2 regions of the Paraburkholderia sp. BR13444 genome follow, and region 2 is predicted to be linked to the other one. Evidence: riboswitches for the same ligand, from Rfam matches in the RefSeq annotation. Region 2 holds a riboswitch; the other holds the start of a gene.
The links. A riboswitch is a leader RNA that binds a small molecule or an ion and turns the genes downstream of it on or off. The one in region 2 is predicted to bind thiamine pyrophosphate.
Positions count from the first base shown of each region.

Region 1: linked by a shared signal. The riboswitch ahead of thiC (phosphomethylpyrimidine synthase ThiC) and the one ahead of AB3X95_RS31000 (FAD-dependent oxidoreductase) in region 2 are both predicted to bind thiamine pyrophosphate.

Region 1 covers NZ_JBFPKM010000002.1:185,059-191,492, reverse strand. The annotation lists gene AB3X95_RS05205 (L-lactate permease) at 1-1,216, opposite strand, end outside; gene AB3X95_RS05200 (hypothetical protein) at 1,435-1,902, opposite strand; gene AB3X95_RS05195 (glycine zipper 2TM domain-containing protein) at 2,147-2,371, opposite strand; gene thiC (phosphomethylpyrimidine synthase ThiC) at 2,522-4,453, opposite strand; TPP riboswitch at 4,542-4,659, opposite strand; gene AB3X95_RS05185 (GreA/GreB family elongation factor) at 4,801-5,205, opposite strand; gene AB3X95_RS05180 (hypothetical protein) at 5,795-6,253, shown strand; gene AB3X95_RS05175 (DUF1223 domain-containing protein) at 6,362-6,434, shown strand, end outside.
Region 2 covers NZ_JBFPKM010000015.1:79,616-86,049, reverse strand. The annotation lists gene AB3X95_RS31015 (hypothetical protein) at 66-734, opposite strand; gene AB3X95_RS31010 (hypothetical protein) at 799-1,272, opposite strand; gene AB3X95_RS31005 (ABC transporter ATP-binding protein/permease) at 1,507-3,258, opposite strand; TPP riboswitch at 3,692-3,815, shown strand; gene AB3X95_RS31000 (FAD-dependent oxidoreductase) at 4,037-5,167, shown strand; gene thiS (sulfur carrier protein ThiS) at 5,233-5,430, shown strand; gene AB3X95_RS30990 (thiazole synthase) at 5,538-6,353, shown strand; gene thiE (thiamine phosphate synthase) at 6,350-6,434, shown strand, end outside.

The sequences.
Region 1 (6,434 bases), on a different contig from region 2:
CCGAGTAGTTCATCAGATATGCGAGGCCGACGATCGTCGCCACGGTCAGAATCGCGATGCGCGTTTGCACCCACGTGTCGGAGATCGCCTTGCCGAACTCGGCGGGGGAGAGCCGCACGACGAACGCGGTGATGAGCGCCGCGACGAGGATCGCGGTGCCGGTCGCAAGCGGTTGGAAGTCCCAGATCGCGCCGTACGGCGTGTTGTACAGCGTGATGAACACGGCCTTGTCGAGACCCGGCCACGATACCTTGACGTCGCCGATCGTGAAGATCCTCGCGACCGTCCAGACGATCACGACAACCGACACGATGATCCACGGATACCAGCCCTGCACGCCGCTGATTTTGCCGCGCACCTCGTTGATGCGATCGACGTTGATCGCGAATTTCGGATCGGCGACGGGCTTCCAGACCCGCAGGAACGCCACGGTCAGGATCAACGAAACCAGCGAAGACAACACGTCGGTCAGGCTGTAGTTCACGAAGTTCGAGACGACGAACTGGGTCAGCGCGAAGCTCAGGCCCGACACCAGCAGCACCGGCCAGATCCGCAGCATGTTGCGAAAGCCCGCGTACACGCCGATCACATAGAAGGGCAGCAGGACCGCAAAGAACGGCAATTGCCGCCCGACCATCTTGCCGAGCACATCGGACGGCAAATGCGTGACCGCGCCGAGGACCGTGATCGGCACGCCGAGCGCGCCGAACGCGACCGGCGCGGTATTGAAGATCAGCGTGAAGACCAGCGCTTCGAGCGTTGGAAAGCCGAGCATGATCAAGAGTGAGCTCGTGATCGCGACCGGAGTGCCGAAGCCCGAAATGCCCTCGAGCAGCGCGCCGAACGAAAAGCCGACCACGACGAGCACGATGCGCCGGTCGTTCGGCAGGTTGTCGATCATCCACAGGCGGAAGGCCTCGAAGCGTCCCGAGCGCTGCGCGATGTTGTACAGCAGGATCGCGGTGAACACGATCCACATCACTGGCCAGATCGCAAAGACGACGCCGGCCGCGACCGAGTTCAACGCGAGCCCGACCGGAAACTGCCAGACGAAAATCGCTACGATCAAACCGACGATCAATCCCGCGAGCGACGCCTGCCACGCTGGCCTGCGCGCCCAGCCGAGCAGCGCGAGCACGACGATGATCGGCAGCGCGGCGACGATAAACGACGCAAAAAGCGAATTACCGACTGGAGTGAGCAGTTGATGAAACATCATCTCTCCTTCGTTGTTGTGTAATTCGACGCGGGAGATTGCGCATGACGGCGCGTCGCTCTGGCATGGCGGACGCTCGCGAGTGGCCTCGACCAAGCGGCGGCGCCTGATTTAAGCGGGTGCTGCGTGCAACCTTTCAAGAATAGAGCGCCATATCGGCGAGTCAAGCCGGGAAAGTACGGGCGGGTGTGCGCGGTGGCGGGCGAACGAAAGACAGGTCAATGCCAGTGGCCGCCCCAATGGCCCCCCCAGTAGCCACCAATGCCGATCGCAATCGACGGTCCATAGTAGGCGGGATAGCCGTAATAGGCGGGATAAGGATAAGCGGGCGGCGGATAGTAGGCGGGATACACCGGCGGCGCCACATACACGGGTGCGGCGGCTGCATAACCGGGCGGCATGTCCTGCGGCGCGACCTGCATTTGCGCCTGGGCTTGAGGCGTCTGCTGTGGATCGGTGGCCGGTGCGGTTTGGTCCACTGTGGTCGCGGGCGCGGTCGAATAGTACGACGTGTAATAGCCCGCGGGATAGTAGCCGGCGGGGTAATAGCAGCCGGCTAAAAACAGACTGGAGGCGAGCGCGGAAATCGCGGCGGCGGGCCGCGCGAACCTTGCGGAAAAACTGGATGCCTCGCGTGGCGTCGAGAGGCGCACCGCGCGAAGATGGGTGACGACGCGGGACTTCATAACGCGCTCCTCGATGAACCGATGCCGCCTCGCGCGACGTCGTTATGAGGAGCTTACGCTTCTGCCGCGGCAGCGCTGTGGCAAAACCGCAACCGCATATTTCAGTCTATTTCCACGCGCGCCGTCGGGACGAGGGCGCACCGCATTCGCGGCCCTCGTCAGTCCGGTGCGTGGTCGGAATAAATGGTTGGCTGTCCTGTATGAATCGTCAGACGCATCATCGGACGCAACGCTCGCCTGCCGCTCACTTGCCGATCTGGTTACCGATGACACCGCCCACGGCCGCGCCGCCCAACGTCGACAAGCCGCTGCCGCCGATCGCCGCGCCGGCCGCGCCGCCGACACCCGCGCCGATCGCGGTATCGCGTGTGCGTGGGGACATGTCGCCGCATGCCGCGACACCCGCGACGAGCGAAAGCGCGACTGCGACCGTGCCAAGACGAGTACCGAGTTGACGGATCGATTTCATGATGCTGACTCCCTTCGTTGTTGGAAGTAGTTGTTTCTTTCTGTCAGCACACAACGTGCCTGGTCGACGCGGCGGAATAAAAAAAGCCCGCCATGCCGGCGGGCTTCGATACTGCAGGGCGCTACTTCGCGCGCGCGTCGCGCAAGCCGCCTATTGCCGCTGATAAATCTCCGCGCCTTGCTTCATGAATTCGATCGACTTGACTTCCATGCCTTTCTGCAGCGCTTCGTTATCGCTGACGCCCTGTTGCGCGGCGAACTCGCGCACGTCCTGGGTGATCTTCATCGAGCAGAAGTGCGGGCCGCACATCGAGCAGAAATGCGCGACCTTGGCCGAATCCTTCGGCAGCGTCTCGTCGTGGAATTCGCGCGCCTTGTCCGGGTCGAGACCGAGATTGAACTGGTCTTCCCAGCGGAATTCGAAGCGTGCCTTCGACAGCGCGTTGTCGCGTACCTGCGCGCCCGGATGACCCTTCGCGAGGTCCGCTGCGTGCGCCGCGAGCTTGTACGTGATGATGCCGGTCTTCACGTCGTCCTTGTTCGGCAGACCGAGGTGTTCCTTCGGCGTCACGTAGCACAGCATCGCGGTGCCGAACCAGCCGATCATCGCGGCGCCGATGCCCGACGTGATGTGGTCGTAGCCCGGCGCGATGTCGGTGGTCAGCGGCCCGAGCGTGTAGAACGGCGCTTCGTCGCACCAGTCGAGCTGCAGGTCCATGTTCTCCTTGATCAGCTGCATCGGCACATGGCCCGGACCTTCGATCATCACCTGCACGTCGTGCTTCCACGCGATCTGCGTGAGCTCGCCGAGCGTCTTCAGCTCGCCCAGTTGCGCTTCGTCGTTCGCGTCGTAGATCGAGCCGGGACGCAGGCCGTCGCCGAGCGAGAAGGCTACGTCGTAGGCCTTCATGATTTCGCAGATCTCTTCGAAGTGCTCGTACAGGAAGCTTTCCTTGTGATGCGCGAGACACCACTTCGCCATGATCGAGCCGCCGCGCGACACGATGCCGGTCATCCGGTTCGCGGTGAGCGGCACGTATTGCAGACGCACGCCCGCGTGGATCGTGAAGTAGTCGACGCCCTGCTCAGCCTGTTCAATGAGCGTGTCGCGGAAGATTTCCCACGTCAGATCTTCAGCCTTGCCGTTGACCTTTTCGAGCGCCTGGTAGATCGGCACCGTGCCGATCGGCACCGGGCTGTTGCGGATGATCCATTCGCGCGTTTCATGAATGTGCTTGCCGGTCGACAGATCCATCACCGTGTCGCCGCCCCAGCGGATCGCCCACGTCATCTTGTCGACTTCCTCGCCGATGGAGGAGGTCACCGCCGAGTTGCCGATGTTCGCATTGACCTTCACGAGGAAGTTGCGGCCGATGATCATCGGCTCGCTCTCCGGGTGATTGATGTTGTTCGGGATGATCGCGCGGCCGCGCGCGATTTCCTCGCGCACGAATTCCGCGGTGATTTCGGTGAGGCCATTCGGACCGAACGCGCTCGCGCCGAATGCCTGGCCGGGGTGCTGGCGGCCCATCATCGCGGCGAGCTTCGCGCCGTTCGGGCCGCTCGCCTTCAAGGTCTCCAGATACTCGGCACGACGCTGGTTCTCGCGAATCGCGATGTATTCCATTTCCGGCGTGATGATGCCTTGCTTCGCGTAGTGCATCTGCGTCACGTTCTTGCCGGCGATCGCGCGGCGCGGCGTGCGATGCAGACCCGGGAAACGCAGCTGCGCGGTGGCCGGATCGGCGGCGCGCTCGCGGCTGAAGCTGCTCGACAGACCGGTCAGCGGCTCGGTGTCGCCGCGCTCCTCGATCCACGCCTGACGCAGCGCGGGCAGACCCGCGCGGATGTCGATCTTCGCGTCCGGGTCGGAGTAGGGGCCCGACGTGTCGTACACGTAGATCGGCGGATTCTTTTCGCCGCCGAAGCTGTCGGGCGTGTCTGCCTGCGAGATTTCGCGCATCGGCACGCGGATGTCGGGGCGTGAGCCGGTCACGTAGACCTTGCGCGAATTCGGCAGCGGCGCGACGGCGGCCTCGTCCACATGGGCTTCGGCGGAAATAAACTTCGGATTGGCGTTCATGTAAGTCTCCGTACAAAGTGGGGCGGCTAAGCAGGAGACTGAGATGGAAGTGGTCGGAAATCGCTAAGAGGTGAGGCTGTTGAGGCTGGTGCGAGATCCGTACGCTTCCCTGCGCTGGCATTATCCAGATCAGGTTCAAAGGGTATTTCTCACCCACGCAACACGGACCTCCAGCTCCGCGCTACGCAGGACCCCCGCGTTAGCAGCGCACACGATACACCGCCCGCCCGCGGTTTGGCAACCTGTCTGAGTGATTCAAAAAACTGGTCCAGATGAATCCAGACATCTCCTATGCTTATTCCGAGACCGCATCAGACAGGGCAACTTATAGCAATGGAACAGCCGGCTTACAGCGAAAAATCGTCGGCGGCTTCGGGCTGATACAGAATTTTGTCGATCTTGAGCACTTGCTGATCGCCGCTGGGTGGCGTAAAGCTGATGCTCTCGCCGCGGCGCGCGCCGAGCAGCGCGAGGCCAGCCGGCGAGAATACGTTCAGCCGCCCTTGCGCGAAATCGGCGTTGGGCGGATAGACGACGGTCCACGTCATTTGTTCGCCGCTCGCCGAATCGATCAGCGTTGCTTGCGAGTTCATCGTGACGACGTCGGCTGGGATGTCGTGCGAGTCGACGATTACCGCGCGTTCGAGCACATCGTCGAGCATGTGCTGCAGCTTGGGGTTGGCGGCCGCATATTTCTCAAGGCGGGCCACGTCGAGTTCGGTCAGATAGCAGGTTTTGATCTTCTTCATCATCAGGACTCCGATAAGGCGGTGAAGGATGGCCGCGTGCGACGATCCGATGCGGGTGGTCGGCGGATGAGTGCGAATGGGAAAGCCCGGAGCCCGGCGACGCGGCCCCCGGGTATCGGCAGGCTACGTCAGCGAGGGCGCCGGGCGGCGTGAAGCGGGAGCATTCGGGACGTCTCGCCGGTGCCGTGCGGCGCGACGCCCGCGCGCGCGCAGCCGCCTGCGCGGCATGGGCGCAAGCGGGCGAGAGCACGGAAAGTCGGACGACGCAGCGAAGTCACGGGCAAAACGACCAGGTGATGGGAATAGCGAACGGCAGGTTGCCGCGCAGCAAAACGTGAAGCCCGCGACACCAGCGACGAAAGCTTGATGTTAGCACGCTGTCTCGGGCACTTCCGTTGGCGACATCGCGCTCCGTCGATCGGCCGTCTTTGTGCGGTGCCAGAAGAAAGCGACCTGATCCGCATTGCGTTCAAGCCAGTCAAAGGATTGCCGTTAAACAAAGTGCAGCGAAGGCCGCACTCCAGCGAAGCGATTCGCGGGATGGCGCGTGAATGGCGCGACGCGACTCGCGCCGATTGACAGAGAGGTGCACATGAAAGCGGAAACAATGCGGTGGCGAACGTTCGGTCGCACAGCCGCGGTGGTGGCATTGCTTGCCGCGCCGCTGGCGGCGCCGGCGGCATCGACGGTGACGGGCGGCGTGATCCGGTTCGTGGGGATGATCGTCGCACCGCCGCTGCAGATCAGCGCGGATACGGCGCCCACTGGCGTCGCCGTCGATAGCGCGAGCGTGGCCGGTCAGCGCTTCTCGCGCACGGTGACGTTCAGCGCGCCGCCGGGCGTCGTCAGCGGGGCCGATGTCGCGCTCGAAGTGAACGGCGGCACGCAGTCGCGCGATCTGGTAGCAGCGAGTTTCGTCGATGGCACGGGGCACGGCGTGCTGGCCCGCGACGGCCACTACGCGGTCGATCGCGCGGGCGGCGTGCTCTCGCTGAACGCGCGGCGCACCGATACGGACACGCGCGTGACGGTAGTGGTCAGTTACGACTGAGTCGCGGCGAGCCTTGGCTCGCTACCCATGCCGGAAAAAAATTAAAAGAGGCTTGTCATAACCGGCCGCGCGGTTCGACAAACGTGCAGATTACGATCGGAGCACGTCATGTCGACCGCGCACAATCGCTCGCTAGTTCAGCGCTTTACGAGTTTTTCCAAGCCCGCCGCCGGCCTCGCGC
Region 2 (6,434 bases):
GCGCATACCGCTTTCCAATCCTTTCCCGTGTAAGGCGCTGCAAGCGAACGCACAGCCGCGGGTCTTCAGCGGGTCGGCGGGAAGGCCTGCGAGGTTTGCAGGGTCTGCTGTTGATGCTCCTGGCGCGCGAAATCGGTCCGATCGACGACCATCCGCTCGATCAACCCGCCGAGCTTCACCGAGGCCGACGAGAAGCGGTCGGTGTTCAGGCCGCCGGTCTGATAGCGCGCGGTGACCAGAATGCGGCCGCTCTGGATCAGTGTCAGATCGATGATCGACAGGTACTGGATGGATTCGTCGCTGAACGAGCGGCGCCCATAGTCGATCGCGGCGTTGTAGACGAGCCGCGCTTCGCAGCCGGCCGGCGAGGTCCCCGGATTGTAGACGTCCGAACGAATGCCGCGCCGCTCGAGCGCGAGCTGCAGCGCCGGCACGAAATCGCCGACCGACACCGTCGGATTCACTTCGATGCACACGTGCTGCACATCGGCGGGCCGGCCGTTGACGAAGGTCGGCGACGAGTAGTTCGACGCGATCGCGTAGCCGGCCTGGATCACGGAACCGGTGGCGTCGGCGGCCTGGATCAGCGTCCATGCGCAGCCGTCGAGCGTGAGCGTCAGCGTCGCGGCGAAGGCGGCGAGGGCGCAGCGACGCCGGGATATCAGCGAGGCGATCGGACCCAGGCGCGAAGGCTTGGTTGCGGCTGGCGCGCGCACGGTTGGCGGCGAGGTCATGAGGCAGCGCCCGATCCCGGTCACGAGATTCGCTGGGTCATCGAAAGGAGCGACGGCCGCGCGCTCAGCGCGTCACGCGCAGTCGCAGTTCGTTCTGGCCTTGCACGCTCGCGGTGACGTTCAGGCGGCGCGCGTCGGTGGTCACGACGAAATGCTGGCGCACCGGGGTGTTGACGTCGTGCACGACGCGCGGAAAGCAGGCGGCGATGTCGGCGCCGAGTTCTTCGAGCGGATCGTTGATGACGCCGTCGGCTTGCCAGTGCGCGCGCCAGTGGCAGTCGTACGCGTGCGCGGTAGCGCGGCAATCGTCGGAATGGGAGACGCCCGGCAGTTGCGCGGCGGTCTCGTTCGGCAGTTGCCGGAAATCGCTCGCATCGACGATGTGCGTGAGCGCCGCGCAGATATCCGCAGGCTGGTTCGGCTCGGCGGTTTGCGCGGCGTCGACGGCGTTCGTGAAGAGCAGCGCCGCGCCGCAGGCGAGCGCGAGGCGCGGGAGCAAGGTCGGGAACAGAGGTGAAACACGGCGAGCGAATGACATGGGCGAGAAGTCCGGAGAGCGGTTGCGATCAAAGTCGTGACTGACGTCAACGAAGGCCGACGCATGGCGCGGCCCGTACGACTATCGTCGCTGCTCGCGGGCATTTTCAAAGCGCGGAACAGCTTGCGCGCTTCGTAAATGCTTCCGAACTCTTCTCGTGTCTTTCCGGATGTTGCGCACGACGCGCGGGGGCGGCGTCGTGCGCTTAATTGAAGTGAGCGCTGTGCGCGTCGCTCACGCCGCTATCGCTTCGGCCGAACGCTCGACGTCGAGCGTTTCGTCATGGAACGCAGCAAGCGATTCGCGATGCGCGACGCTGACGATCGCCGCCTTCGGCAGCCTCTCGGTGAACAGTCGATAGAGCCGCGCCTCGTTTTCCGCGTCGAGCGCGCTGGTCGCTTCGTCGAGGAACAGGTAGTCCGGCTTGTGCAGCAGCACGCGCGCGGCGGCGAAGCGCTGCTGCTCACCCGGCGACAGCACGCGGGTCCAGTGCCCCGTTTCCTGCAGACGGTCCGCGTATTCCGACAGATGGCAGGTGATGAGCGCGTCGCGGCATTCGTCGTCGCCATAGGTGTCCGCCGCCGACGGATACGCGAGCGCCGCCTTCAGCGTGCCGATCGGCATGTAGCTGACCTGTGGAATGAACATCATGCGCGCGTTGACCGGCGCGTCGATCGAGCCGTCTCCGAACGGCCACAGGCCCGCGAGCGCGCGCATCAGCGTGCTCTTGCCGGCGCCCGACGGACCGCGCACGAGCCAGCGCGAGCCCGGCCGGATCGCGATATCGCGGATGCGCGACAGCGGGTTGCCATTGGGCAGCGCGAGCGTGAGGCTGTCGGTGGAAAGCGAGTTGCTGTCGACGAAATGCAGATTGATGCCACCGTGTTCCGTGGCCGGCGACACCGATTCCTTCAGACGCGGCGAATGCACGACGCGCTTGAATTCGCGCAACCGGTTCACGGTCGCGCGCCATTCGACGAGGCTCGTATAACTGTTGATGAACCACGAGAACGAATCGCTGACGGTGCCGAACGCGCTCGAAATCTGCATCAGCACGCCGAACGTGAACGCGCCCGCGAAGTAGCGCGGCGCGGCGACGACGATCGGGAAAATGATCGCGATCTGGCCGTAGAAGCTCAGCACGAAGGTCAGGCGCTTCGTGTACTTCATCACCTGCCACCAGTTGTCGCGGATGCGGCCGAACAACGTGCGCGCGTTCGTCTTCTCGGTTTCCATGCCGTTGTAGAACGCGATCTGCTCGGCGTTCTCACGCAGGCGGATCAGACCGAAACGGAAATCCGCCTCGACTTTCTGCGCCTGATAGTTGATCGACACGAGCGGATGGCCGACCTTCTGCATAACGAGCGAACCGACCACCGCGTACAGCGCGGCGGCCCAAACCATATAGCCGGGGATATGCAGCGGCATGCCGCCGAGCGAAATACTCAGCGCGCCCGCGAGCGTCCACAGGATCGTGATGAACGACACCAGCGTGACGACGGTCGATAGCAGATCGAGCGTCAGCGACAGCGTGGTGGTCGCGAACGACTGCAGGTCGTCGCTGATCCGCTGGTCGGGGTTGTCGGCGAGACGGTCGCGCTCGATGCGGTAGAACGCGCTGTCGTTGAGCCACTCGTTCAGGTAGCGGGTGGTCAGCCACTGGCGCCAGCGGAAGCCGAGCATCTGACGCAGATAGCGTCCATACACGGCGAGGATGATGAAGCCGAACGCGAGTCCGGTAAAAATCATCAGCAGATGCGGGAAGTCGTGGACGTTCTTTTCCTGCAGCGCGTTGTAGAAGTCCCTGCTCCAGCTATTCAGGCGCACGTTGATCCAGACGACGAGCAGGTTCATCACGATGATCGTAATGAGCAGCCCCCATGCGATGCCTCGTTCCTCGGAAACCCAGTAAGGCTTGATCAGGCTCCAGGCGGAGACCTTTTCGTCGGACGGCAGCGCGGGGCTGGCGGAAGTATGTGGTGTCATGAGCGTCCTGATGAAGTGCTGACCCGAAGTGCATTCCGGCGGCGTACGGGTCCGATCTGGTTGACCCATGTCGGGCGATCCCGCTGACAGCCGGCCCTTTGCGAGGCCGTGGCTGAGGCGGGTCTGCGATACCTGGCCGGGCATCGCGCCCTCGCGCTCGATGAACGCGAGTCCGGACGGGCGCCCGATTCTGGCGTGACGCCCTTAAGCGAAAATTAATTTTTCGGGGCCGGCGTCCGCCGGGATGCCGCCGCCACGCATGCGGCCACGAGTGCCGCGCGCGCCGCGTTTTTTCGGCACCGGTCACCGCATTGTGCCAGAGCGCCGGGCCGCTTCGCATCGGCATCTCGCTAGACGGTGCCAGATCAAAATCGCGGCAGCGACGGTGGACCGCTGGTTTGCGGGCGCCGCGCCTTTTATGGTCTAATGACCTGCGACGAAACAGGGGTGCTTCGCCCACAGGCGGCATGATTTTCATGCCGGGGCGGCGAGGCTGAGAGAGACCCTTTGCACCCGATCCGGGTAATACCGGCGCGGGAAGTTTCCGGAAGCAACCGTCTTCCATTCCCCGCCGGGCGGCGAGCGCAGCTCACATGCACACGCCGTGACCGGCCGGCTTCACCCGCCGGTTTCGTCCTGGGTACGTGCGTTTTTGGCCGTACGGAAAGGACTCGATGACCGCCTATTCTTCAGACATGCATCTTTCTCTTCGTCACGCCGGCTCCGGCGTGCCGTGCCGCTTTGGTTTCGCCCGCCGCTGTCAAACGGAGCGGGTGCGATGAGCCATTCCGCTCGACCTGATTTCGCCGTGCTCGGCGGCGGTTTGTGCGGCCGGCTGGTCGCGTGGCACCTCGCGGGCGACGGACATCGCGTGGCGCTCTATGAGCGCGGCGATGCCACCGGCTCGCAGGCTGCCGCGTGGGTCGCCGCGGCGATGCTCGCGCCGCTGGCAGAAGCCGCCAGCGCCGAGCTGCTGATCACACGGCTCGGTGCGAGTTCGCTCGAAAGCTGGCCGCGCGTGCTCGCCGAACTGCCGGAGCCGGTGTTTTTCCAGCGCAACGGCACGCTCGTCGTCTGGCATCACGCGGATCGCACGGAGGCGCCGCTGTTCGAGCGCCGCGTGCGCGCGAACGCGCCGGCCGAGTTGCTCGAGGGCGGCTTCGTCGCGCTTTCGGGCGCGCAGCTCGGCGCCGCCGAACCCGCGTTGGCCGGCCGCTTCAATCAGGGCTGGCTACTGCCGCGCGAGGGCCAGCTCGACAACCGCCAGGTGCTGTCCGCGCTCGCCGCGGGGCTTGCCGAGCGCGGCGTCGACACGCACTGGAACACGCCGATCGACGACGCGTCGCTGCCCGACGCCGGTATCACGATCGATTGCCGCGGGCTCGGCGCAAAGCCTGTGCTGCCGACGCTGCGCGGCATCCGCGGTGAAGTTGCGCGCGTGCATGCACCTCACCTGCAGCTGACTCGCCCGGTGCGGCTGCTGCATCCGCGCTACCCGCTGTATATCGCGCCGAAGCAGAACGGCCTCTACGTGATCGGCGCGACCGAGGTGGAGGGCGAGGACATGTCGCCCGTCAGCGTGCGTTCGGCACTCGAGTTGCTGAGCGCGGCGTTCTCGGTGCATCCGGGCTTCGGCGAGGCGCGCATCCTCGAGCTGAATTCGCAGTGCCGGCCGACCTTGCCCGATCACCGTCCCGCGCTGCTGTGGGACGGCGCGCGCACGTTGCGCGTGAACGGCCTGTATCGGCACGGCTTTATGATCGCGCCGGAAGTCGCCGACGAAGCCGTACGCTTCGCGAGCGCGCTGCTCGACGGCCGCGTCCGGGACGCCGACGCATTCGCCGGCTGGCGGCGCGACGCACGCTGGAGCGAGCTGTTCCAACAGCACTTCGCGCGTGAGCCGGCCTGAGCGTAGCGGCAAACGTGCCGCACGCGATGCCGCTTGCGCCATCGATTGAATCGTATTCGAACACCATGGACATTCATATCAATCAGAAGCCGTTGTCGCTGCCCGAGGGCGCGACTGTCGCCGATGCGCTTGCCGCCTTTGGCGCGCGTCCGCCGTTCGCGGTCGCGCTCAACGGCGATTTCGTCGCGCGTGCGCAGCATGCGGCGCGCGCGCTGCAAACGGGCGATCGGCTCGACGTCGTGCAGCCGGTCGCGGGCGGCTGAGCGCGCTCGCGCCGGCCTGCTGCTTACCGAACGCAACAACCGTCGCCGAAAACCCATTGCCGTCACGCGGTCGGTTCTAGCCGCGACGGCAAACCAGGATGATGCAAATGACTTCTCACGAGAGCGCCGACGCGCTGACCCTATACGGTCAAACTTTCGCAAGCCGCGTGCTGCTCGGCACGTCGCGCTACCCGTCGCTGCAATCGCTGTCCGATTCGATCGACGCCGCGCGCCCCGGCATGGTCACCGTCGCGCTGCGCCGTCAGATGAACGAGGGCAACGCGGAAGCCGGCTTCTTCGATCTGCTCAAGCGCCACGGCGTGCCGCTGCTGCCGAATACGGCGGGCTGCCTGAGCGTCGGTGAAGCGGTGACGACCGCGCACATGGCGCGCGAAATCTTCGAGACCGAGTGGATCAAGCTCGAACTGATCGGCGACGACTACACGTTGCAGCCCGACCCGGTCGGGCTGATCGAGGCCGCCGCGCGGCTCGTCAAGGATGGCTTCAAGGTGCTGCCGTACTGCACCGAAGATCTGGTGATCGGCCGCCGTCTGCTCGACGCCGGCTGCGAGGCGCTGATGCCGTGGGGCGCGCCGATCGGCACCGGCAAGGGCGTGGTCAATCCGTACGGGCTGCGCGTATTGCGCGAGCGGTTGCCGGACGTGCCGCTGATCGTCGATGCCGGGCTCGGCGTGCCATCGCATGCGGCCCAGGTGATGGAGTGGGGCTTCGACGGCGTGCTGCTGAATACGGCGGTGTCGCAGGCGACGCACCCCGACGCGATGGCGCGCGCGTTCGCGCTGGGCGTCGAGGCGGGCCGGCAGGCGTATCTCGCGGGCCCGATGGCCGAGCGCGAGAGTGCGCACGCGAGCACGCCGGTGGTCGGCATGCCGTTCTGGCATCAGGATGGAGGTGCGGTATGACGCAGTCGTTGACGCTGAAGGACCGCGATCTGTTCTGGCCGACGGCCGACGAACTCATCGAAGCCGCCGAGCGCATCCGCG